DNA from 3 places in the Synechococcus sp. HK05 genome. Region 2 is predicted to be linked to each of the others. Evidence: predicted binding sites of a transcription regulator. Region 2 holds the regulator's gene; each other region holds the start of a gene.

Region 1 (7,193 bases), on a different contig from region 2:
GCCCATCCCGGTGCCCTCACCCTGCTGTTGGTGTTCGCCGGTGGTTTGCTCACCAGCCTGGGGCCCTGCTCGCTGTCGCTGCTACCGGTCACCCTGGCTTACCTCGCCGGGTTCGACGACGAGCACGACAAGCCCTGGCAGCGCAGCCTCAGCTTCTGCGGCGGCATCGTGGCCTCGCTGGTGCTGCTCGGCCTAGCCAGCGGCGCCCTGGGGCGCATCTACGGCCAGGTGCCAGGCCTGATCCCCACGCTGGTGGCCGTGCTGGCGGTGTTGATGGGCCTCAATCTGCTCGGCCTGCTGCCCCTGCAGCTCCCGAGCGGGCCCGACCCTGAACAATGGCGCCAGCGGGTGCCCAAGGCCCTGGCGCCACTGGCGGCTGGTTTGGCCTTCGGGCTGGCCGCTTCGCCCTGCACCACCCCGGTGCTGGCGGTGTTGCTGGCCTGGATCGCTCAGGCCGGCAATCCGCTGGCCGGCGTGGTGCTGCTCACGGCCTTTGCCGCCGGCCAGGTGATGCCGTTGCTGCTCGCCGGCATCGCCGCCGCCTGGGTGCCGCGGCTCCTGGCCCTGCGAGCCCTGGGCCAGTGGGTTCCCCCCATCAGCGGCGTGGTGCTCCTGGCCACAGGCACACTCACCCTTCTGGCCCGCTGGGGCTAAGCCCTCCTCGCACTGTTGATGAAACGCCTGATCGCCTGGATCTCCGACCTGCGCCTGGCCATCGGGCTGTTGATCCTGATCGCCATCGCCAGCGGACTGGGCACGCTGGTTCCCCAGCAGGAGAACGCGGAGCTTTATCACCGCGTCTACGACGCTCAGCCCTGGCTGGGGCTGCTCAACGGCGAAGCGATCCTGCGCCTGCAGCTCGATCACGTGTATTCGAGCAGCTGGTTTCTGGCCCTGTTGGCATGGCTGGGGCTGTCATTGATCCTGTGCAGCTGGCGCCGCCAATGGCCGGCCCTGCAGGCCGCCCTGCGCTGGATCGACTACAGCAGCCCCCGCCAGCTCAGCAAGCTCACCCTGGCGGAAACGATCAAGAGCCCGCAGGCGGAGACGCAACTGAGCCAATTACAGGCGCTGCTGCAACAACGGGGCTGGCAGGTGCAACCCCATCCCCACCGCCTGGCGGCCCGCCGGGGCGTGAGCGGCCGCGTGGGGCCGTTGCTGGTGCATGCCGGCCTGGTGGTGCTGATGGTGGGAGCGGCCTGGGGTGCGCTCGCCGGCCAACGGCTCGAGCGCTATCTGGCCCCTGGCAATGAGCTGGAGCTGCTCAACCGCCGCGGCGAAACCCAACTCACCGTGGCCCTCGAGGACTTCGGCATCGAACGCGACCCCGCCGGCCGGCCCGAACAATTCCGCTCCCAGCTGCGGCTGCAACCCGGCGATCCAGCCGCCAGCGAGCCCCTACCAGCCAGCAACCGCGAGATCAGCGTGAACCACCCCCTGCGCTTCCAGGGGATGACGGTGTACCAGGCCGACTGGGCCCTGGCCGCCATCCAGGTGCAACTGGGCCAAAGCCCGATCCTGGAGCTGCCGCTGCAAAGCTTCCCGCAACTGGGGGATCAGGTGTGGGGCATCGTGCTGCCCACGCGCCCCGATGGGAGCAACCCGGTGCTGCTGGCCCTCTCCAGCGAGCAAGGCCCGGTCGCGGTGTATTCCGCCGATGCGGAGGTGCTGGGCAGCCTGGTGCCGGGCGGCGGCGCCGCTGAGATCGCGGGCATTCCCCTGCGCATTGCCGGGGTGGTGCCCGCCAGCGGCCTGCTGCTCAAGCGCGATCCCGGCGTACCACTGGTGTATGCCGGCTTCGCGATTGCGCTGGCGGGTGGGGCCTTGAGCCTGATCGCCACCCGCCAGCTCTGGGCCATCGCCGAGCCCGAACAGCAGAAGCTGCACGTGGCCGGGCTGTGCAACCGCAATCTGACGGCCTTTTCACGCGAACTGCCAGCCCTGCTGGCCGAACTTCAGCAGGGCTGACGGGTGCCGTGGCTGGCACGGATCACGGTGTGAACGTTGCCGCGGGGGTTGAAGTCAGCCTCGAGCTCCATCCACACCGGTGCGCAGGCGGCCACGAAGTCATCGAGGATCCGGTTGGTCACCTCCTCGTGGGAGATGGAGCGATCCCGGTAGCTGTTCACATAGAGCTTGATCGCCTTGAGCTCCATCACGCGGGGACCCGGCTGATAGGTGAGCCGCAGGGTGGCGAAATCGGGATAGCCCGAGAAGGGGCACTTGCAGGTGAATTCCGGCAGGGTGATCGCCACCTCATAGGCCCGGCCCGGACGCGGGTTGTCGAAACAGATCAGCTCCGCTTCGGCAATGGCCCGCTCTCCATAGAGAGGGGTGCGGGTCTGATCGGCGCTCATCGGCAGAGAGGGTATGAGGCCGGATGCTAAGCAGCCGCCCCCGGGCAACCGCTGCGGTAGCAATCGCAACACCCTCGCCCCGAAAGCTGCGGCCTAATGGGCCTGACGGGGCCCAGCACCCCGCCTGTCTTTCCAGAATTCCTGAGAGACTGTCTCCGACAGAGCCTTCCCAGCCACTCCCGCAGCCATGAAAAAAGTTGAGGCCATCATTCGCCCGTTCAAGCTTGAAGACGTGAAGCTGGCGTTGGTCAATGCCGGCATCGTCGGCATGACCGTGAGCGAGGTGCGGGGCTTCGGTCGCCAGAAGGGCCAGGTGGAGCGTTACCGCGGCTCTGAGTTCACCGTTGAATTCCTGCAGAAGCTCAAGCTCGAGATCGTGGTTGACGACGCCCAGGTGGACACCGTGGTGGGCGCCATTCAGGAAGCGGCCCGCACCGGCGAGATCGGCGACGGCAAGATCTTCATCAGCCCTGTGGATTCCGTGATCCGCATCCGCACCGGCGACCGCGACAGCAGCGCCATCTGAGCCTGCGGGCGCTGTTCAGGCTTCCAGTGTTTCAGCCACCAAGCGCCGGATGGCCTCTGCTTCAGGGGCGACTCCGGCGTTTTTTTGTGGCACAGCCGCGCTGGCCGGCTCGTCCCAGGCACCGCTGCGCAACCAGAGCAGGTACTCATGGTTACCCGCCGGGCCGGTGATCGGTGAGGCGGTTACCCCGCAGGCGCTCCAACCCTCCGCCGCGGCCGCCGCGATCACCCCTTCGATCGCATCCACATGGGCCGCGGGGTCGCGCACCACACCGCCCTTGCCCACCCGCTCCTTGCCCACCTCAAACTGCGGCTTCACCAGGAGCAGTACCTCGCGCCGCTCCGCTTGCAGCAACCGTCCAATCGCTGGCAGCACCAGGGCCAGGCGAATGAACGACACATCCGCCACCGCCAGATCCGGCCAAGGATCCTCATCGCCGTAAAGGTCGATCGGCTCCAGGTGCCGCAGGTTGGTGCGCTCCTTGAGCACCAGGCGCGGATCGGTGCGCAGGCTCCAGGCCGTTTGCCCATACCCCACATCCACGCCGTACACCCGGCTGGCGCCGTGTTGCAGCAGGCAGTCGGTGAAGCCGCCGGTGGAGATACCGCCGTCAAGGCACACCCGGCCGGCCAGCTCAATCGGGAAAGCCTCCAGGGCGCCGAGGAGCTTTTCACCACCACGCGAGACAAACCGGGGCGGCTGCTCCACCTGCAAGGGCAGATCGGGCAGCACATCGAGCCCAGGCTTATCGAGCACGCGATCGCCGCTGCGCACCTTGCCGGCCCGGATCAGCTGCTGGGCCTGCTGGCGGCTGGTGGCCAAACCCAGCTCCACCAGCTGCAGATCCAGGCGTTGCTTGCGGCCCATCAACAGCGGCGTGCTGGTGTGCTGTCACAAAAGCACAGGGGAAACCGAACAAAAACGGGGGCTGCAGGGGCAAACCGGGGAACACTCCGGAGGATGACCCTCAGCACAGGGGATCCCCCATGCCGCGCCAACAATCCAACGTGGTGGAACTGCTCCAACCGGGCAGCTTCGTGAAACTGCGCAACCAACCCGACGACCTCCCCCCCTTCCAGCTGATCCAGTGCCGCGGCGGCCGCTGCTGGGTGCGCCAACAGGCCTGGGGGACCCTGGTGCAGTGGGAGGTGGAGCACCGCAAGCTCACAGCGGTGGCCTGATCGCGCTGAAGGCCGCCCCATACATTGGTTTGGATGTGAGCCCGCGGCGGCCTTGATCGAGCGTTACACCCTGCCCGAGATGGGCGCCATCTGGAGCGAGCAGGCGAAGTTCCAGAGCTGGCTGGATGTGGAGATCGCCGCCACTGAAGCCAACTGCGAGCTGGGCCGAGTACCCTCCGAGGCCGTGGCCACGATCAAGGAGAAGGCCAGCTTCAGCGTGGAGCGCATCCTCGAGATCGAAGCCGAGGTGCGCCACGACGTGATCGCCTTCCTCACCAACGTGAACGAGCACGTGGGGGATGCCGGCCGCTACATCCACGTGGGCATGACCAGCTCGGATGTGCTCGACACCGGTGTGGCCCTGCAGATGAAGGCCTCGGTGCAGCTGCTGCGCACCGAACTCAACAAACTGGCCGACGCCCTGCGCGAGCTGGCCCGCGCCCACAAGGGCACCGTAATGATCGGCCGCTCCCACGCCATCCACGGAGAGCCGATCACCTTCGGCTTCAAGTTGGCCGGCTGGCTGGCTGAGGTGGTGCGCAACCAGGAGCGGCTTGAGCGGCTCGAGCGTGTGGTGAGCGTGGGCCAGATCTCCGGTGCCATGGGCACCTACGCCAACACCGATCCCCGGGTGGAGGAGATCGCCTGCGCCAAGCTCGGCCTGGTGCCCGACACCGCCAGCACCCAGGTGATCGGCCGCGACCGCCACGCCGAATACATCCAGACCCTCGCCCTGGTGGGTGCCGCGCTGGAGCGTTTCTCCACCGAGATCCGCAACATGCAGCGCACCGATGTGCTCGAGGTGGAGGAGAACTTCGCCAAGGGCCAGAAGGGCAGCTCCGCCATGCCCCACAAGCGCAACCCGATCCGCAGCGAGCGCATCAGCGGCCTGGCCCGGGTGCTGCGCAGCTATGTGGTGGCAGCGCTGGAAAACTGTGCCCTCTGGCATGAGCGCGACATCAGCCACAGCTCAGTGGAGCGCATGATGCTGCCCGACTGCTCGGTGACCCTGCACTTCATGCTCCGGGAGATGACTTCGGTGGTGCAGGGCCTGGGCGTGTACCCGGACAACATGGCCCGCAACATGAATGTGTACGGCGGCGTGGTGTTCAGCCAGCGGGTACTCCTGGCCCTGGTGGAGAGCGGCATCAGCCGCGAAGACGCCTACCGCATCGTGCAGCGCAACGCCCACACCGCCTGGAACACCGCCGGTGGCGATTTCCGCGCCAACCTCGAAGCCGACGCGGATGTGACCTCCCGCCTCAGCGCCGAGCAGCTGGCTGACTGCTTCTCCACCGATCTGCACCAAGCCAACCTCGGCGTGATCTGGGAGCGCCTGGGGATCTGAACCCCGCGCTCATTTGTGATACGGCCCGCCCTGCTGAATCGTGAGGGCGCGGTAAAGCTGCTCCAGCAGCAGCAGGCGGGCCAGCTCATGGGGGAAGGTCATCGGCGAGAGGCTGAGCTTCCAGCGGGCACGGGCCTTGAGTTCCGGGGCAATGCCTTCGGCGCCCCCGATCACCAAGGCCAGGCGCTCGGAGCCTGAGCCCTCCAGCCGCTGGGCAAAGGCCGGGGAATCGAAGGTTTGGCCCTCCTCCGCCAGCACCACCAGCTGCTCGTCGGGGCGCAAGGCCGCCAGGATCGCGTCCGCCTCACGCTCTTTGCCGGCATCACGCAGCTCCACCACCTGAAGCCCAGGCAGGCGTTTGAGGTAGGTGGCGACGCCCTCCAGCACCCAACCCTTGCGCACCTTGCCCACCGCCAGGATGCGGATGCGGGAGGGATTGATCACGGCGCAGCCCTCAAGCCAACACCCTCTGCTCACCGACGCCATCCATGTCGTAGCGACCGATCACGTGATGTGTCCACCGTTTCGGGAGAACCCCAAGCTGGGATGGCTTGCCAATCGTTCGAGCCCTGGCGCCCGCGTTGCTGATGCCACCCACCCTGGCCTTGTTCTACACGCCCTACGCCGACTGGATCTACACCGTGGTCAGCACCGCCGGGCTGCTGCTGATCGTTTGGCTGGTGCTTCGGCCAAGGGGCTGAACCCGCTTGGGGCACAAGCCGCGGCCGAAAAAGAAGTGGAACTGTTGAAGAGACAACCGATGGGCTGTTCAGCATTGGCCGAGATCTGGCGTCGATGTGATGTCACACCCCGTCTTGGTTGTGGGAGCAGGCCCGGTGGGCCTCACCCTGGCTTTGGCCCTGCATCAGCAGGGCGTCGCCGTACGCGTGGTGGACCGGGCACCCCAGCCCAGTGATCTCTCCAAGGCCGTGGTGATCTGGCCGCGAACCCTGGAATTGCTCGATCTGCATGGCTGCGTCGAGCCCTTCTTGAGAGCTGGGATCGAGGGCCATGGGGCTCGGATCCAGGCGGGACGACACGTGCTGGTGGAGCTGCCCTTCTCCAAGGTTGAGAGCCCGTTCCCTTACGCCTTGATGATTCCCCAGAACCGCACCGAGGCGGTTCTCACCCAGCTGCTGGCGGAGCGTGGCGTGCAGGTGGAACGGCAGCTCGAGCTCACCGACTTTTCGGAGTCCGAGGGCTGTGTCAGCGCGCGACTCAGCCGGGCTGACGGCAGCCAGGAGACGATGCGGTGCAGCTACCTGTTGGGCTGTGATGGCGCCCACAGCGTGGTGCGCCATCACCTTGGTCTGGCCTATAGCGGTGAAACCCTCGAGTCGAACTGGGTCCTGGCGGACGTGAAGCTCGACGGCCCCGCAGCCCCCGATCAGGTGGCGGTGGTCTGGAATCCCGATGGGATCTTGGCCCTGTTCCCGATCGACGTGGATCGCTTCCGCATCATTGGCGATGTCTCGGGAGCGGAGGCCGCGGATCCAACGCTTGAGCAGGTCCAGAGCCTGGTGGAGCAGCGGTTGGGCCCCGGCTATCGCGCCCACGATCCGATCTGGTTGAGCCACTTCCGGATCAATGAACGCAAGGTCGACCGCTACAGCGTTGGCCGTGTCTTCCTGGCCGGTGATGCGGCCCACATTCACAGCCCAGCCGGTGGGCAGGGCATGAACACCGGCATGCAAGACGCCTTCAACCTGGCGTGGAAGCTGGCCCTGGTGCTTCAGAACAAGGCCGGGACGCCGCTACTCGAGACCTATTCCCAAGAACGC
Region 2 (7,193 bases):
CCCTGCGGGGCGGCCTGCAACCGGCCGCACCGCTGGAGAAACTGGCCCGCCAATCGCTCGACCTCTCGGTGGCTCTGGGCGACGGCCGCCCCACCCTGGTGGAGTTCTACGCCGACTGGTGTGAGGCCTGCCAAGCCATGGCGCCGGCGATGGAAACGATTGAGCAGCAACACCACGGCCAACTCGACGTGGTGCTCCTCAATGTCGACAACCCGCGGTGGCAACCAGAGATCGACCGCTACGAGGTGAACGGCATTCCCCAGCTGGAGCTGTTCAATGCTTCCGGCAGCGCCATCGGCCGCGCCCTCGGCGCCCGCAGCAAACCCGAGCTCGAAGCGCTCACCACGGCCCTGATCGCCGACACGCCGCTGCCGCAGCTGGCGGGCCTGGCCACCCAGAGCGCCCTGCAACCCACCCTGGCGGCAACGCCGATGGCAGGCCCCCGCAGCCACAGCTGATCCCGCCAACCCCGCCTACCCTGCAGCCGCCAGGCGCCACGCCCCATGAACCGCTTCCGGGTTGAGCTGATCGCCGCCACCCCCAACCCGCAGCAGTGCATCTACGCGGCGATGCACCAGGACTACAGCGAGGGCTTTGTGGCCGCCGATCGCGCTGAGTGGCCCGACGAAACCAAGGCCGGCGAGATCTGCGTGAAGCGACTGCTAGCGGGTGAGCGCGGCCATTACGGCCCGCTGGAGCACGCCCAGATCGTGCTGAATGTGGGCTGGTTTCCCCATTCGGTGATGCAGCAGGCCCGCACCCACCGGGTGGGGGTGAGCTTCGATGTGCAGTCGATGCGCTATACGGGCGATCGCATCTGCCGGGCCGCCAATGGCGAACTCGAGCTCGAAGAGGTGTTCTACCTACGCCCCGAAGGGCACTACAGCGACCGCCAGGGCAAGAAATACGCCTACACCGCCGAGGAGCGCAGCAAAGATCTCGAGCTCTGCCGCCTGGCCGCCGAGCGCTACCGCGACATGCTCGCCGCCGGCTTCGCCGAAGAGCATGCCCGCGGCATCCTCCCCTTCGATTACCGCCAGCACTTCGTCGTGAGCTTCTCGCTGCGCGCCTTCCTGCATTTCATGGACCTGCGCGCCAAGCTCGATGCCCAGGAGGAAATCCGCGTGCTGTGCGATCTGATGTGGCCCCACATGCAGACCTGGGCTCCGGAAATCGCCGCCTGGTACGAGAAGAGCCGGCTACACAAGGCGCGGCTCGCTCCCTGAGCGTTACACCTTGGCGAGGGTGACGCGCTCCGGCTGGTGCTGGTACTTGCCGGCGCGGTCTTTGTAGGTGGTTTCGCAGGGATCGCCTTCAAAGAAGAGCAGCTGGCAAATGCCCTCGTTGGCGTAGATGCGGCAATCGGCCCCCGAGGAGTTGCTGAACTCCAGGGTGAGGTGGCCCTCCCAGCTGGCTTCCGCCGGGGTGGTGTTCACGATGATCCCCAGGCGGGCGTAGGTGCTCTTGCCGAGGCAGATCACGGTGATGTTGGCGGGCACCTTCATCTTCTCGAGCGCTACGCCGAGGCCGTAGGAGTGGGCCGGAAGGATGAAGTAGTCGCCGTCCTCATCGCGGTGCAGGGGGGCGGGCTCGAGGTTGGCCGGGTTGAACCGCTTGGGGTTCATCACCGTGCCCGGCACGTGCTTGAAGATCAGGAATTCCTGAGGCGACAGGCGCAGGTCGTAGCCGTAGGAGGAGCAGCCGAAGCTGAGCACCGGCTGGGCACCGTTGTCGGGATCGAGATGGCGCACCAGCTTGGGCTGGAAGGGCTCGAGCATGCCGGCTGCGGCTTGCTCGTTAATCCAGCGGTCGTTTTTGAGCATCAGAAACCTCGGCGCAGCTGCGTGACCTGATCCGCCATCGCCAGCAGGGCGCTGGGCATGGAAGGTCCCGTCAGAATCACATCCAGGTTGGAGGGCCGCTGCTCGAGAGCCGCCAGCACCTCCGCTTCCTCGAGGTATCCGAGCTCCACCGCCAGGCCCAGCTCATCGAGCACCAGCTGATCCAGCTGACCCGCCAGCATCTGCTCGCGGGTGAACGCCCACACCTCACGCACAGCCTCCCGCTCCGCGGCCCCAGCCGCATCGGCCGCCGCTGGTTCCGCCAGGCAACCAGCCACGGCAGGGCGCAACCACTGCAGCCGGCCGCACAGCCAGACGCTGCGCTCCAGCCCCTGGTCGACCCCGCCTTTCAGGAACTGGCTGATCAACACCCGGCTACCGAGACCGGCACTGCGCAGGGCCTGACTGAACACGCCGCTGAAACTGCCGCGAAACGAAGCGGTGTGCACCTGCAGCAAACCTTCCTGCTGCGCCACCAGGCGCAGGCTGCGCCCAGGCGCAGACACCGAGCTCACGGCTCGCCCGCCACCGCCGGCTCGATGACCAGGCCGGAATGGGCCGCTGGAGCCATTGCCGGGAAGGGCTGCAATGCTCGCCGTCATCTCCGCTTGGCCGCCGCGCTGAATCCTGAATGTAGCGGTGGTGAACCGATGGGCAAGCATCAGCCACTACCTGTAGTGCAAACACCCGTACCATCGGGCCAACGCAGATCCAGGCCCCAACGATGCCCGCAGCCCCCTCCCGCAGCGATGGACGCAGCCCGAGCGAACTGCGCCCAACCCGCTTCGACTGGGATCCAATGGGTTTTGCCCTGAGCTCGGTCACCGTGCACACCGGCCGCACCGCGGTGATCTGCAGCGTCTGCCTGGAGGAGGGTGTGCCGAAATGGCGGAAGGGCTCCGGCAAGGGCTGGCTCAGCGCGGACTACCGCCTGCTCCCCGCCAGCACCCCGAGCCGCCAGCCGCGAGAGCTGATGAAACTGTCGGGCCGCACCCAGGAAATCCAGCGGTTGATCGCCCGCAGCCTGCGGGCCTGCCTGGATCTCGAAGCCCTGGGCGAACGCAGCCTCCACATCGACTGCGATGTCCTGCAGGCCGATGCCGGCACCCGCACCGCCTCAATCACCGGTGCCTGGGCGGCGCTGGCCCTGGGACTGCAGCGCCTGGAGGCTCGCGGCGTTCTCAACCGCTCACCCCTCCTGGAGCAGGTGGCAGCGGTGTCGGTGGGGCTGGTGGATGGCCATGGCCTGCTCGACCTCGACTACAGCGAAGACAGCCGCGCCGAGGTGGATCTCAATGTGGTGATGAACAGCCAGGGGCAACTGCTGGAGGTGCAGGGCACCGCCGAGGGGGCTCCCTTCTCGCGGCACCAGCTCAACCAACTCCTGGATCTGGCGGACGACGGGCTGCAGCGGCTTCGGCATAGTCAGCTGCAGGCGCTGGAGCAAGCCCCGAAATAGTGTCAATCACTACAAGAGTCCGCAGGGGTGATCCGTAGGGTCCGCCTCAAATTGCCCCGCCGTTATGGTCGGCGCCCAGCCAGGCTTCAGCCGCTACTCCCCAAGCCCCACCACCGGCGCCGCAGGGCTCTCACCGGTGGCCGGATCTCCCGTGGCCTCCAACGCCACCCTGCTGGATGTGATCCGTGGCCTCAGTGGCAGCACCACCGAAACAGTGGAGCGCGGCAAAACCATTTTCTTCCCGGGCGATCCGGCCGAGAAGGTGTATCTGTTGCGGCGCGGCGCTGTTCGGCTCTCGCGCGTGTATGAATCGGGCGAAGAGATCACCGTGGCGCTGCTGCGGGAAAACAGCCTGTTTGGGGTGCTCTCGCTGCTCACGGGCCAGCGATCCGACCGCTTCTATCACGCTGTCGCCTTCACCCGGGTGGAGATGGTCACGGCCCCAGCCGCCTCGGTGCGCAAGGCGATCGAGCAGGACGCCAGCGTGGGTCTGCTGATGCTGCAAGGCCTCTCCTCACGCATCCTGCAAACGGAAACCATGATCGAAACCCTCACCCACCGCGACATGTCATCGCGGCTGGTGAGCTTTCTGCTGGTGCTCTGCCGCGATTTCGGCGTCCCCACCAGCGAAGGAATCACGATTGATCTGCGTCTCTCGCACCAGGCGATCGCCGAAGCCATTGGCTCCACGCGCGTCACGATCACTCGCCTGCTGGGGGATCTACGCAACGCGGGTCTGGTGCAGATCGACCGCAAAAAGATCACGGTGTTTGATCCGTTGGCCCTGGCCAAGCGCTTCAGCTGAGCGCTGTCCACCGATACTGAGCGTCGTCGCGCAAGCTTGTGTCGGGCTGGCTGCTAATCCTGGCGCTGCTGCTGCTGGGTGGAGTGCTCTCCACCCTCGGCGATCGGCTGGGCTCCAAGGTGGGCAAAGCGCGCCTCAGCTTGCTGGGGATGCGGCCGCGTCGCACGGCCGTGGTGATCACGGTGCTCACCGGCAGCCTGATCAGTGCCATCTCGCTCGGCCTGATGCTGCTGGTGAGCGATCGGCTGCGCACCGGCCTGTTTGAGCTCGACCAACTGGAGCGGCGCCTGCGCGAAGGCCGGGATGCCCTCGAGCGCAGCCAAAGCGATCTGAATGCCGCAGAGCAGGGGCGCCAGGAGGCCCGCAGCCAACTGGGCATGGTGGAAGCCCAGGCCGCTTCCCTACGCAAGGAGCTGGCACCGCTGCTGCAACAGCGCCGCCAACTGGAACAGGAACGCGACCAGCTCAGCCGCGAGATCGGCGCCAAGGATGCCGACATCCGCCGCAACCGCGAAGAGCTGACGCGGCTGAACACGCGCATCAGCGCCTCGGCCAAAGAGCTGCAGCAGCTGGAAACCAACCTGATCGCCCTCAGGCGCGGCGATGTGGTGATCAGCAGCGGCCAACCGCTGGAGATTGCCAAGGTGCGGATCCAAAGCCCTGAGCAGGCCAAGGTGGTGATCGAAGCCCTGCTCCGCCAAACCAACATCAACGTGTTCCAGCGGGTGCTGCCGGGGCAGCCCCCCAACCGCCAGATCCTGTTGGTTCCCCGCAGCGACATCACCAAGCTCGAAGGCATCCTGAGCAAACGGGGCGATTGGGTGGTGAGCCTGATCTCAGCCGCCAACGTGCTGAAGGGCGAACGCCAGGTGGTGGCCTTCCCCGATGTGCGCCGCAACAAGCAGGTGGTGAAAGCGGGCGAACAGTTGGCCACCACCGTGCTGGAAGGCGATGAACGCAGCCCGGAGCAGGTGCGCAGCCGCCTCAATCTGCTGCTCGCCTCGGCGTACAACACCGTGCAGCGGGCCGGCAGCCTGGCCAGCGGCCTTCAGTTCGATGCCGCGAGCGTGAACCAGCTGAGCCAGACCCTCATCAACCGCCCTACCGGCCAGGTGGTGCAACTGCAGGCGATCTCACTGCGCAACAGCGACCTGGTGGATCCGGTGGCCGTGGAACTGCGGGCGCTCCCGCGGTGAGCCACCTCGCCGCCATCGATCCGGGCCGGAGCAAATGCGGCCTGGTGCTGGCCGATCTGGAGCAGCTGCAAGTGCTGGCCGCCGGCGTGCTGCCACCGGAGCGCTGCCGGGTGCTGCTGCTGGAGTGGGCGCAAAGCCCGGGCTATGCAGCGGTGCTGCTGGGGGATGGCACCGGTAGCCGGCCCTGGCAGCAGTGGCTCCGCGCGCAGCAGCTGCACATGCAGCTGATCCCTGAGGCGGGCACCACCCTCGCCGCCAGGGATCGCTTCTGGCAACTAGAGCCCGCCCGCGGCTGGCGGCGATGGCTGCCCCGCGGTCTGCGCGTGCCTCCAAGGGATGTGGATGATGTGGTGGCCCAGTTGCTGCTCGAGCGCCACCTGGGCCAGGCGCTCAGCCGCAGTCCAGACCTGGAGCTCCTCGGCCGCTGAGGCCGCGCTTAAAACTTCGCGCGCACGGTGAAGGCGTAATCCCCACCGGGCTCCAGCTGATAGTCGGCCTTCAGGAGAAAGCGCAGCAGCGCATCGTGGATCAGAGCGCGGCCCAGCGAGGGTTCCACCAGCAACTCACCGCGATCAAAAAACCAACTGAACGTCCACTGAAAGCCGCCTGCGCTCACCTCGCCTTCCAGCAGGCGCTGGCTGAAGCTCTGCTGCAGCACCCGCAGCTGTGCTGTGGTGGTGGGCAAACGACTCACAGCAACGCTCCTCAGCCAAGCGGGGCTTCCGCCAGCTTGGCGGCAGCCGGCGCCACAAACCCGTTCAATCGGTTACCAGCGCGCTCAAAACCCAGCCTCTGGATCAGATCCACACCGGCCAGCACCTCCGCGAGCACCTCATCCAGCACCGGCTGCTCAGCGGCTGCAAAGCGGCCGAGCACATGGCCCACCGTGCGCTGTTTGCGCTCAACGGGATTGAGGGCCGGCGCACCGATGCCGATACGCAGCCGCGGGAACTCCTGCCCGCCCAGATGGGCGATGGTGCTGCGCAGGCCGTTGTGGCCGCCTGCACCACCGCTGGTGCGCAACCGCAGGCGACCCAGGGGCAGATCCATGTCGTCGACCAACACCAGCATCTGCAGCGGATCCAGACCAAACCAATCGAGAGCGGCACGGATCGCGCGGCCGCTGTCGTTCATGAAGGTCTGGGGCATGAGCAGGCGCAACCGCTGCGCGCCAACGCCCACCTCGGCCAGCAACCCATGCAGCTTGCTCTGGTGCTTGAAGCTGCCGCCGGCTTCGGCGGCGAGACGCTCGAGCGCCATGAAGCCCACGTTGTGGCGGGTGCCGGCGTATTTGTCGCCCGGGTTGCCGAGGCCCACCAGCAACTGCAAGGGGGCGGCGCCGCTAGATCCAGCCATGCACGCTCAACGGATCAGCTCAGGCCTCTGACGAAGGCTCAGGAGCAGCTTCGGCAACCTTCGGCTTTTCAGCGGACAACGTGTTGGTGGCGCTCACTTCTGCATCCACCGTGTCGACCGCTTTGCGGAATTCCTTCTCAAATTCGCTGGACGCACTCTGAAAACCCTTCAGGGTGCGTCCCAGGGTTTTGCCCAACTCGGGCAGACGCTTCGGGCCGAACACCAGCAGGCCGATGGCCGCAATCACCGCCAGCTCTGGCAGTCCGACTCCGAAGACGTTCATCGGATCAGCCGACGCCGTTCCAGTTGACGGTGATGCCGTCGAGCAGCAGCGACTTGTTGTACAGCTGCAGGATCACCAGCAGAAACACCAGAAACAGGGCCATGAACACGCCCATCACGGGGGTGGTGCCCCAGCCGGGAACAACCTTGCCGTACTCGGAGTTGAGGGGACGCAGCAGATCTCCCAGGCGGGTGCGTTGAGCCATGACGGGCTTTGCTCTCTGGCAAGGGTCAGTCTCGTTACTGTAAGGGCC
Region 3 (7,193 bases), on a different contig from region 2:
CGTGGGCACCCCGATCCTGGCCGCCCGCTCCGGCGAGGTGATCGTGGCTGGTTGGGACGATGGTGGCTACGGCTATCTGGTGGAACTTCGCCACGCCGATGGGTCCCGCAGCCGTTACGCCCACAACAGCCGCATCCTGGTGCGCGTGGGTCAGGTGGTGCCGCAAGGCACCGTGATCTCGCAGATGGGCAGCACAGGCCGCAGCACAGGCCCCCACCTGCACTTCGAGATCCTGCCTGCTGGCCGCGGAGCTGTGAACCCCCTGCAATTCCTGCCGGCCCGGGCCTGAAGCCCTGGCCCCACAGGGTTCCAGCCCCACGATCCTCTACAATCAAATCACCGCGGCTCGGTAGCTCAGCTGGTTAGAGCGTGGGATTCATAACCCCAAGGTCGGGAGTTCAAGTCTCCCCCGAGCCACTTTGAGCTGAACAGCTCTGTGCCCTGCTTCGGCGGGGCTTTTTGCTGTCTGGGACAGGGTTTCGGGAAGTCCACAGCTGCCATCAAGGCGAGCCATGAGCGATCGTTTGCGGGCGACGACGAAGCCCTGCGCTGAGTCGGCACCTTGCAATGAGAGCTTGCCTGGGTCGCTCAAGCCTTCATGTCGCCAGCGGCGCGGTATGGGCTCGGCATGCGCTCGTGCAGCAGCACCAGGCGTTGTCAACAGAGCATCGGTCGAATCTGGACAGTGTTTTTCCTTCTTGGATGAAAATTATCAGTGCTCTGCAGTAGGGTGAAACTGATTCAACGATCACTCTTCAGCAGGTTTCGACTCCAGGCGGCGTGTTCACAAGATTTCTCCACCCGGCCAGCAACTTTCTTCAGGGCCTTCAACGAATCGGCTTCATACCTTTAAGGCATTCATGACAATTTACGTCGGCAACCTTTCCTTCGATGCAGAAGTGGAGGACCTTCAGAGCCTTTTCGCCGAGTACGGCGCCGTGCGCAAGTGCAGTCTGCCGCTCGATCGCGACACTGGTCGTAAGCGTGGTTTCGCCTTCGTGGAGATGTCCAACACCGCTGATGAGCAGAAGGCCATCGACGACCTTCAGAACGTTGAGTGGATGGGCCGGATGATCCGGGTCAACATGGCCGAACCCCGCAGCGGTGGTTCAGGTGGTGGCGGCGGAAACCGTTGGTAACGCGTTCATCAAGCGACGGCGGCCTCCACCAGTTCTTCTCCCTCGGTGTGCAGGAACGCTCGGCTAGGCCTGCCTCGTCGCATTGGGATCAGCCCATTAACGACGCACAAGCGCCGCACATGCTCACCAGCATCCGCCATGCAGCCATGGCGAGCGCAACCTGATGGGCAGAGTGATCGGTGCGTGTCGATGGCCGCGAGCCTCCCTGTGGTGCTCCTCTCGATCGTGTTGCGCTGCACCCGAGCCAAGTTGATCGCACATCGCTACCAGGCGCTCACGAGCAGTGCCCTTAAGCACTGACATCCGGGTCACGGCGCGTCAGGGTGGAGCTGTTGTGCATGAGGCGCACCGTGCAGGCTCTGAACGAACTGCTCTGGGGGCGGGTGCTGATCGTGGCCCTGTTAGCGATCGGGCTGCTGCTCAGTGCCCGCACCCGCTGGGTTCAGTTGCGCTATTTCGGAGCGATGTTTGGCCTGCTCGGCAGCGCCTTTCAACAAGAGGGGAACCACCTCAGCTCCTTTCAGGCCTTGGTGCTCAGCGTGGCTGGGCGTGTTGGTGCCGGCAACATCGCGGGGGTTGCGGTCGCGATCAGCCTTGGAGGCCCTGGAGCTGTGTTCTGGATGTGGATCACCGGCCTGATCGGGATGGCCACAAGCTTTTTTGAATGCACCATTGCCCAGGTGTTCAAAACAGCCGAGGGGGATGGCAGCTACCGCGGCGGGCCCGCTTATTACATCGAACGGGGGATTGGCCTGCGGTGGATGGGTGTGCTGTTCTCCGTCTTGCTGTTGGCCACCTTTGGCCTTGGTTTTAATGCACTTCAGTCGTTCACGGTGGCCACCGCTGTGGCCGACACCTTTGGCATTCCAGAAGCCATCAGCGGCGCCGTGCTGATGGTGATCCTGGGTGTGATCATCTTCGGGGGCGTGAAACGTATCGCAGAGGTGGCCGAAGTTGTGGTGCCCTTCATGGCCATCGGCTACTTCCTGTTGGCGTTGGTGGTGCTGGCGATGAATGCCACTGAGATCCCCAGAGTGCTGGCAGAGATCTTCAGCAGTGCCTTTGGCCTGAGGCCAGCCATTGGTGGTGGGATCGGCGCTGCGGTGGTGTTTGGCGTGAAGCGAGGCCTGTTCTCCAACGAAGCAGGGCTAGGCAGTGCTCCCAACGTTGCAGCCGTGGCCTATGTGAAGCATCCGGTTGAGCAGGGAATCATTCAAGCCTTCAGCGTGTTCATCGACACGATCGTGCTCTGTAGCTGCACGGCTTTCCTGATCCTCGTCACCCCGCTCTATCAACCCGGTGCAAACAGCATGGGGGTCACCCTCACACAACAAGCACTGGGCTATACCCTCGGCTGGTGGGGGCAAGCCTTCATCACCGTGGCGCTGGTTCTCTTTGCGTTCACCTCAATCATCTACAATTATTACCTCGGTGAAAACGCACTGAATTATTTCAGTGATTCCAACCAAACGCTCTTCAATACGTTGCGGCTCACCACCCTCGTGTTGATCATCTGGGGAGCCAATCAAGATCTCGCCACCGTGTTCGGGTTTGCCGATCTCACCATGGGGCTTCTCGCATTGGTGAACCTCGTGGCTCTGGTGCTGCTGATGCCGCTGGGCCTGCGGGTGTTGAACGACTATGAGCAACAACGACTCGCTGGCGTGCAACCTCGCTTCAGCGCCGATGACCACGCCCATCTACGCCTCGATCCACTCAGCTGGCCCACCAAGACCACCGAGGCGATTGTGTGACGATCCGGTGACGCCAAGCCTCCTCCAGCTGCTGTGCGCTGGAGAGTTTGCTTAAGGTACGGCCTCTCATGGCCGCCAAGCCAACAAACACCAGCATGACGAACTGCGAAAAGCCACCAAAACTGGTGGCTGTTGGTATCGCTCCGCTGGGACTTGTGTCGATTGGCGTGGTGCCGATGGGAGTGGTGAGTATTGGTGTGGTGCCCATGGGCGTGTTCAGCCTGGGCGTGGTGGGAATGGGCGTGGTGAGCGCGTGTGTCGTCGGCATGGGCGTGGTGGTGGCGGGCCTCAACGCCATGGGCGTTTGGTCGTTCAGCCCAGGCAGCGGGCATGTGCACCCCAGCAGCAGCGCTGTCCAGGAACAGCTGCTGACTTACCCCAGCCAACAGATGGCCCTGGAGAAAGCACGCGCCCTCGGCTGCGAAGGCGTGCATGCGATGGGCGACCTGTGGATGCCCTGCTCAGAGCATCCAGCCACCCACCAGTTCCATCAGGGAAGTCGTTAGGCCTTCAGCTGCTCTTGGATCGCTTGGTTGGTGCTGGCTTTCTCACTGAACCAGGCCTTGAGTAGGTCCTTCGCCAGGGCACGCAGGGCTGCAGGGTCGTTTTGCGCATCAATATCCCGCTTGAGCCGCTCAACCTCAAAGGTTTGCGCCATGGTGAGCTCGATTGGGGCCATCGGATGGATGCGATGGGACAGCTGAAACCTATGGCGTTACAGGCTCTCCAACGTGACCTTGGCTACCAAATCCGCGCTCTGTCAGCAGCACAGAACCGTGACCGTTTGTGACACAACTGCCGCTGGCTCTCGCCCATCCACACCATCCGCTAGGACTGAACTCTGCGATCCGTTGATCATGCGCCTGAGTTGGAGTCAGCACCTGGCCGCAGCCAGAACACTCGAACTCGCAGGCCGCGAACAGACTGGGACTGCCCTTGCCTTGATGGGGATGGCACTGGTGATGCTGCTCCAGGATCTTGAGCGTGAGGGCGATCACAGCCGCCACAACACGTCAGCGGAGCACGATCACAGTTTCTGATCCAATTCATGAGCTGATCTGATTCGATCAGTTGTTGTTGCTGTTGATTTGCTCATATCGGGGGCAAGCGTAGTTGTCGCTACGAAGAATCAAAATCACGCCCATAGTGTTGGCAGCATCTTCACTGATCTCATCGTGTCGAGCACACAAGAACTCAGCGTGGGCCAACAATTTGAGGTGGAACGCTTCTCAAGGGCGATTGATGCCACAGCCGATCCCGAGCAACTGAAGGCTCTGGCAAAGCAACTGCTCCAGGCCTGGCACACCCAGAGGGCCGCCACCGAATGGGTGAAGTCCCAGGCGATCTAACGCCTCACCGCCGAGCCGCTCGGCATGAAAAAGCCCCGCCGAGGCGGGGCTTAGGAACGCGATCAAGCGCTCGGACTGATCACTTCTTGTAGGTCACGCCGCGGTAGAGGAGAACCGGGTGCTGTTGGGGAGCAGCTTGCTTGTTCTGCTCGTACTTCTGGCCGCGATAGGTGAGGGTCATGATGGTGATCCACAGGTAAGCCCAGGTCCCCGTTCCATGGCCTGGATCGAACTGCGCCCCGCGGATGCGGGGTGAACGTCTGGTAGCAGTTGCTACAGCAGAATCATCCACCCGGCTGGCCGCAGGTGTCGTTCATGCGGATACAGATGGCACCAATGGCTGGTAGATCGGGCTCCATTCAGCGGCATCGAGGCAGTGGATCGCCTCGTCGGGTGTGCGGGCAAACCGGGCGAGACCCGCTGCCACAGCCTCCATGGCAATCGCTTCCGCAACCACGCGGCCGATGCGCGGCGCCTCCGCCAGGGCTGGCATCAACGACTCTGCGGGCTGGCGGCTGGCCGGAATCTCCCGCGCCAAAGCATGCAATCCGGCATCAATCATTGCGTCGGTGATGCGCGTCACGCCGACGGCCACAGCTGCAAATCCCAACCCCGGGAACAGAAAGCAGTTGTTGCACTGGCCCACCACCCGTCCGTCCACAGGTGGGAACGGGCTGCCTGTTGCCACCAGCGCACGGCCATCGGTCCAGCGCCAAAGATCGGCAGGTGCGGCCTCCGCCAGGTGCGTTGGGTTGGAGAGCGGCAGAATGATCGGGCGCTCGCAAGCGCTTTGCATGCTGTGAACCACAGCCTGGCTGAAGGCTCCGGCCACGGTCGACGTTCCGATCAGCACGGTGGGCTTCACGGTATCGACCACGGTCTGCAGATCCACCACGCCATCAGGGTTTCGTGGCCAATCCACCAGCTCACGTGGATCACGCGCAAGCTCAAGGGCCGCTGGGCTCACCCCGGTGGTGGCATGGGTCACCAAACCCGTTCGATCAACGGCCCAGATGCGCTGCCGTGCCTCAGTCGCGGTTAACCCCTCCGACTGCAGCAGACGCAGCAGGCCATCGGCGATGCCGCAGCCAGCCGTGCCCGCCCCAAAGATCACGATCCGTTGATCCTGCAAGCGTTGACCAAGGCCCTGGCAGGCAGCCAGCACGGCTGCACTGGCCACACCACTGGTGCCTTGGATGTCGTCGTTGAAGCTGGGAAGAGTGTCGCGGTAGCGATCCAGGATCGTTTTCGCGGTGCTGCGGCCGAAATCTTCCCAGTGAAGGCAGGCGCCTGGGAAGACGTCCGACACCGCAGCCACAAATTCGTCCACAAACGCGTCGTAAGCCGCTCCTTGAAGGCGCGGTTGCCGCAGACCTGGATAGAGCGGGTCGTTGAGCAGGCTCTGCCTGTTGGTTCCCACATCGAGAACCACCGGCAACACGCTGTCGGGATCAAGCCCTGCGCAGAGTGTGTACACCGCAAGCTTGCCCTGGCAGATGTGAATGCCGCCAACGCCTTGATCGCCAATGCCAAGAATCCCTTCCGCGTCTGTCACCAACACCAAGCAAATCGCGCTATGGCTGGCAGCACGCAACACCGCCTCCACACGCCCTGCCTGAGCAGCATTCAGAAACAGGCCGTTCTGGGGTGTTCGATAGTTCTGGCTGAAGCGTTGAATCACCGCCCCAACCGTGGGGGTGTACACCACAGGCAGAACGGCCTCGAGGTGCTCCTTCAAAAAGGCGTAAAACAGCACCCAGTTGCTATGGCGTAGCCCATCGACATAGGCGAATCGCTCCAACGGCTGGGCGATGGCCTGAAACGCCTGCCAACAACGCTCCACCTGCTGAGCCAGGGTTTCATGTTGAGCCGGAAGCCAGCCCTCCAAGTCGAAGATGCGGCGCTCCTCGGCGCTAAAGCCCGTGCCCTTGTTGAGAGCGGGTTGCCGCAGCAGCGCCAGGCCTCGCAATGCCGTGTGCCTGGGTGCCTTGAGAGTGGGGAGCAGCACCATGGTGAGGGTCGTTTGCTGCACTCAAACGGATCAGCCCGTTGCCCATGGTCACCATGACGACCAACGGATTCGTGTTGGCGTGCCTCACGACACAGATGCCAGCCAGACGAATCAGCGAGGGTTTGCCGAGTGCAGCAGGTCTGGAGATGTCATCCCAAGCCCCACTCGCGCCGCTCGGGCAGCCCATCGCTAAGCGCTACCGCCTGATCAACGCCAGCTTCGAAGCTCATCCCCAGCTCGATGCCATTTACGACTCCCTGGAGGATGCCCTGAACGATGCAGCGGCTTGGCTGGCCTCCCAGGCCTCTGCCGCCCAAGCGGCCATCGGCGTCGACATGTGCACACGCTCCGGTGAATGGCGCACGGTGCGTCCACCGAAGCCCCTCACCGCTTAACGCGGGGCAACCTCGGGTTTGCGAAACAGCCCGTCGAGGTAGTGGCGCACAACCGGCTTGTCCTGGCAGCCCTGCTGAAACAGGAAGCCGGCCAAGGCTGATTGCATCAAGCGGTATTGATCCCACTGAGGGTGCTGCTCGATGAACCCGACCATGGATTCGAAGAGATCCGCCGGGAACTGGTTTTCCACACTCACGTGTTCCGGCATGTGGTCGGGAATCGCCTGCATCGCACCTCGCTCGCTCTGACCGCACCATCAGCGCACGGCGGGGCGCCAAGCGTCAAAGTCCGCAGCCCAGACAGGATCGCAGGGATCGAAAATCGAGATCCACAGCGCCGCAGTGGATGTGCCTGGGTGGATCCATGCATTTGAGGCGCCCTTCATGCTCCAGCGCGTGGATGTCAAGGGGAGAACCGTTTTCCCATTCTCGGCCGGAGTGCTCCGTCAGCCACAGGAGTCTCTCGAGAGACGGCTGTGGAAAAGCTGTGGAAAAGAGGGTTGCGGGTGTGGGCAGATTCGTTCTTCAGGCCTGCTGATCGGTCA

The links. Region 2 encodes NtcA, which controls nitrogen genes in cyanobacteria. Its sites were predicted from a motif close to GTANCNNNNGNTAC; they were not measured.
Region 1: a site for NtcA is predicted at 2,414-2,427, ahead of queF (preQ(1) synthase). Genes of this name have one in related genera too.
Region 3: a site for NtcA is predicted at 4,506-4,519, ahead of KUL97_RS03630 (DUF4278 domain-containing protein). Genes of this name have one in related genera too.

The regions. Positions count from the first base shown of each region.
Region 1 covers NZ_JAHRXJ010000001.1:39,084-46,276, reverse strand. The annotation lists gene KUL97_RS00230 (cytochrome c biogenesis CcdA family protein) at 1-654, shown strand, start outside; gene KUL97_RS00225 (cytochrome c biogenesis protein ResB) at 673-1,968, shown strand; gene queF (preQ(1) synthase) at 1,956-2,357, opposite strand; gene KUL97_RS00215 (P-II family nitrogen regulator) at 2,545-2,883, shown strand; gene KUL97_RS00210 (TlyA family RNA methyltransferase) at 2,899-3,750, opposite strand; gene KUL97_RS00205 (hypothetical protein) at 3,870-4,064, shown strand; gene purB (adenylosuccinate lyase) at 4,117-5,412, shown strand; gene KUL97_RS00195 (23S rRNA (pseudouridine(1915)-N(3))-methyltransferase RlmH) at 5,422-5,853, opposite strand; gene KUL97_RS00190 (FAD-dependent monooxygenase) at 6,213-7,193, shown strand, end outside.
Region 2 covers NZ_JAHRXJ010000011.1:30,113-37,305, forward strand. The annotation lists gene KUL97_RS09620 (thioredoxin domain-containing protein) at 1-458, shown strand, start outside; gene thyX (FAD-dependent thymidylate synthase) at 504-1,226, shown strand; gene dcd (dCTP deaminase) at 1,230-1,823, opposite strand; gene KUL97_RS09635 (cob(I)yrinic acid a,c-diamide adenosyltransferase) at 1,823-2,443, opposite strand; gene rph (ribonuclease PH) at 2,566-3,300, shown strand; gene ntcA (global nitrogen regulator NtcA) at 3,365-4,105, shown strand; gene KUL97_RS09650 (DUF3084 domain-containing protein) at 4,144-5,301, shown strand; gene KUL97_RS09655 (resolvase) at 5,298-5,729, shown strand; gene KUL97_RS09660 (DUF3146 family protein) at 5,738-5,995, opposite strand; gene pth (aminoacyl-tRNA hydrolase) at 6,007-6,657, opposite strand; gene KUL97_RS09670 (TatA/E family twin arginine-targeting protein translocase) at 6,677-6,940, opposite strand; gene psbH (photosystem II reaction center phosphoprotein PsbH) at 6,945-7,145, opposite strand.
Region 3 covers NZ_JAHRXJ010000004.1:71,346-78,538, reverse strand. The annotation lists gene KUL97_RS03670 (peptidoglycan DD-metalloendopeptidase family protein) at 1-289, shown strand, start outside; tRNA gene KUL97_RS03665 (tRNA-Met) at 344-417, shown strand; gene KUL97_RS03660 (RNA-binding protein) at 861-1,139, shown strand; gene KUL97_RS03655 (alanine/glycine:cation symporter family protein) at 1,490-2,893, shown strand; gene KUL97_RS03650 (hypothetical protein) at 2,989-3,399, shown strand; gene KUL97_RS03645 (hypothetical protein) at 3,396-3,572, opposite strand; gene KUL97_RS03640 (hypothetical protein) at 3,751-3,933, shown strand; gene KUL97_RS03635 (hypothetical protein) at 4,069-4,242, shown strand; gene KUL97_RS03630 (DUF4278 domain-containing protein) at 4,322-4,423, opposite strand; gene KUL97_RS03625 (NAD-dependent malic enzyme) at 4,556-6,274, opposite strand; gene KUL97_RS03620 (hypothetical protein) at 6,400-6,648, shown strand; gene KUL97_RS03615 (DUF2811 domain-containing protein) at 6,645-6,878, opposite strand.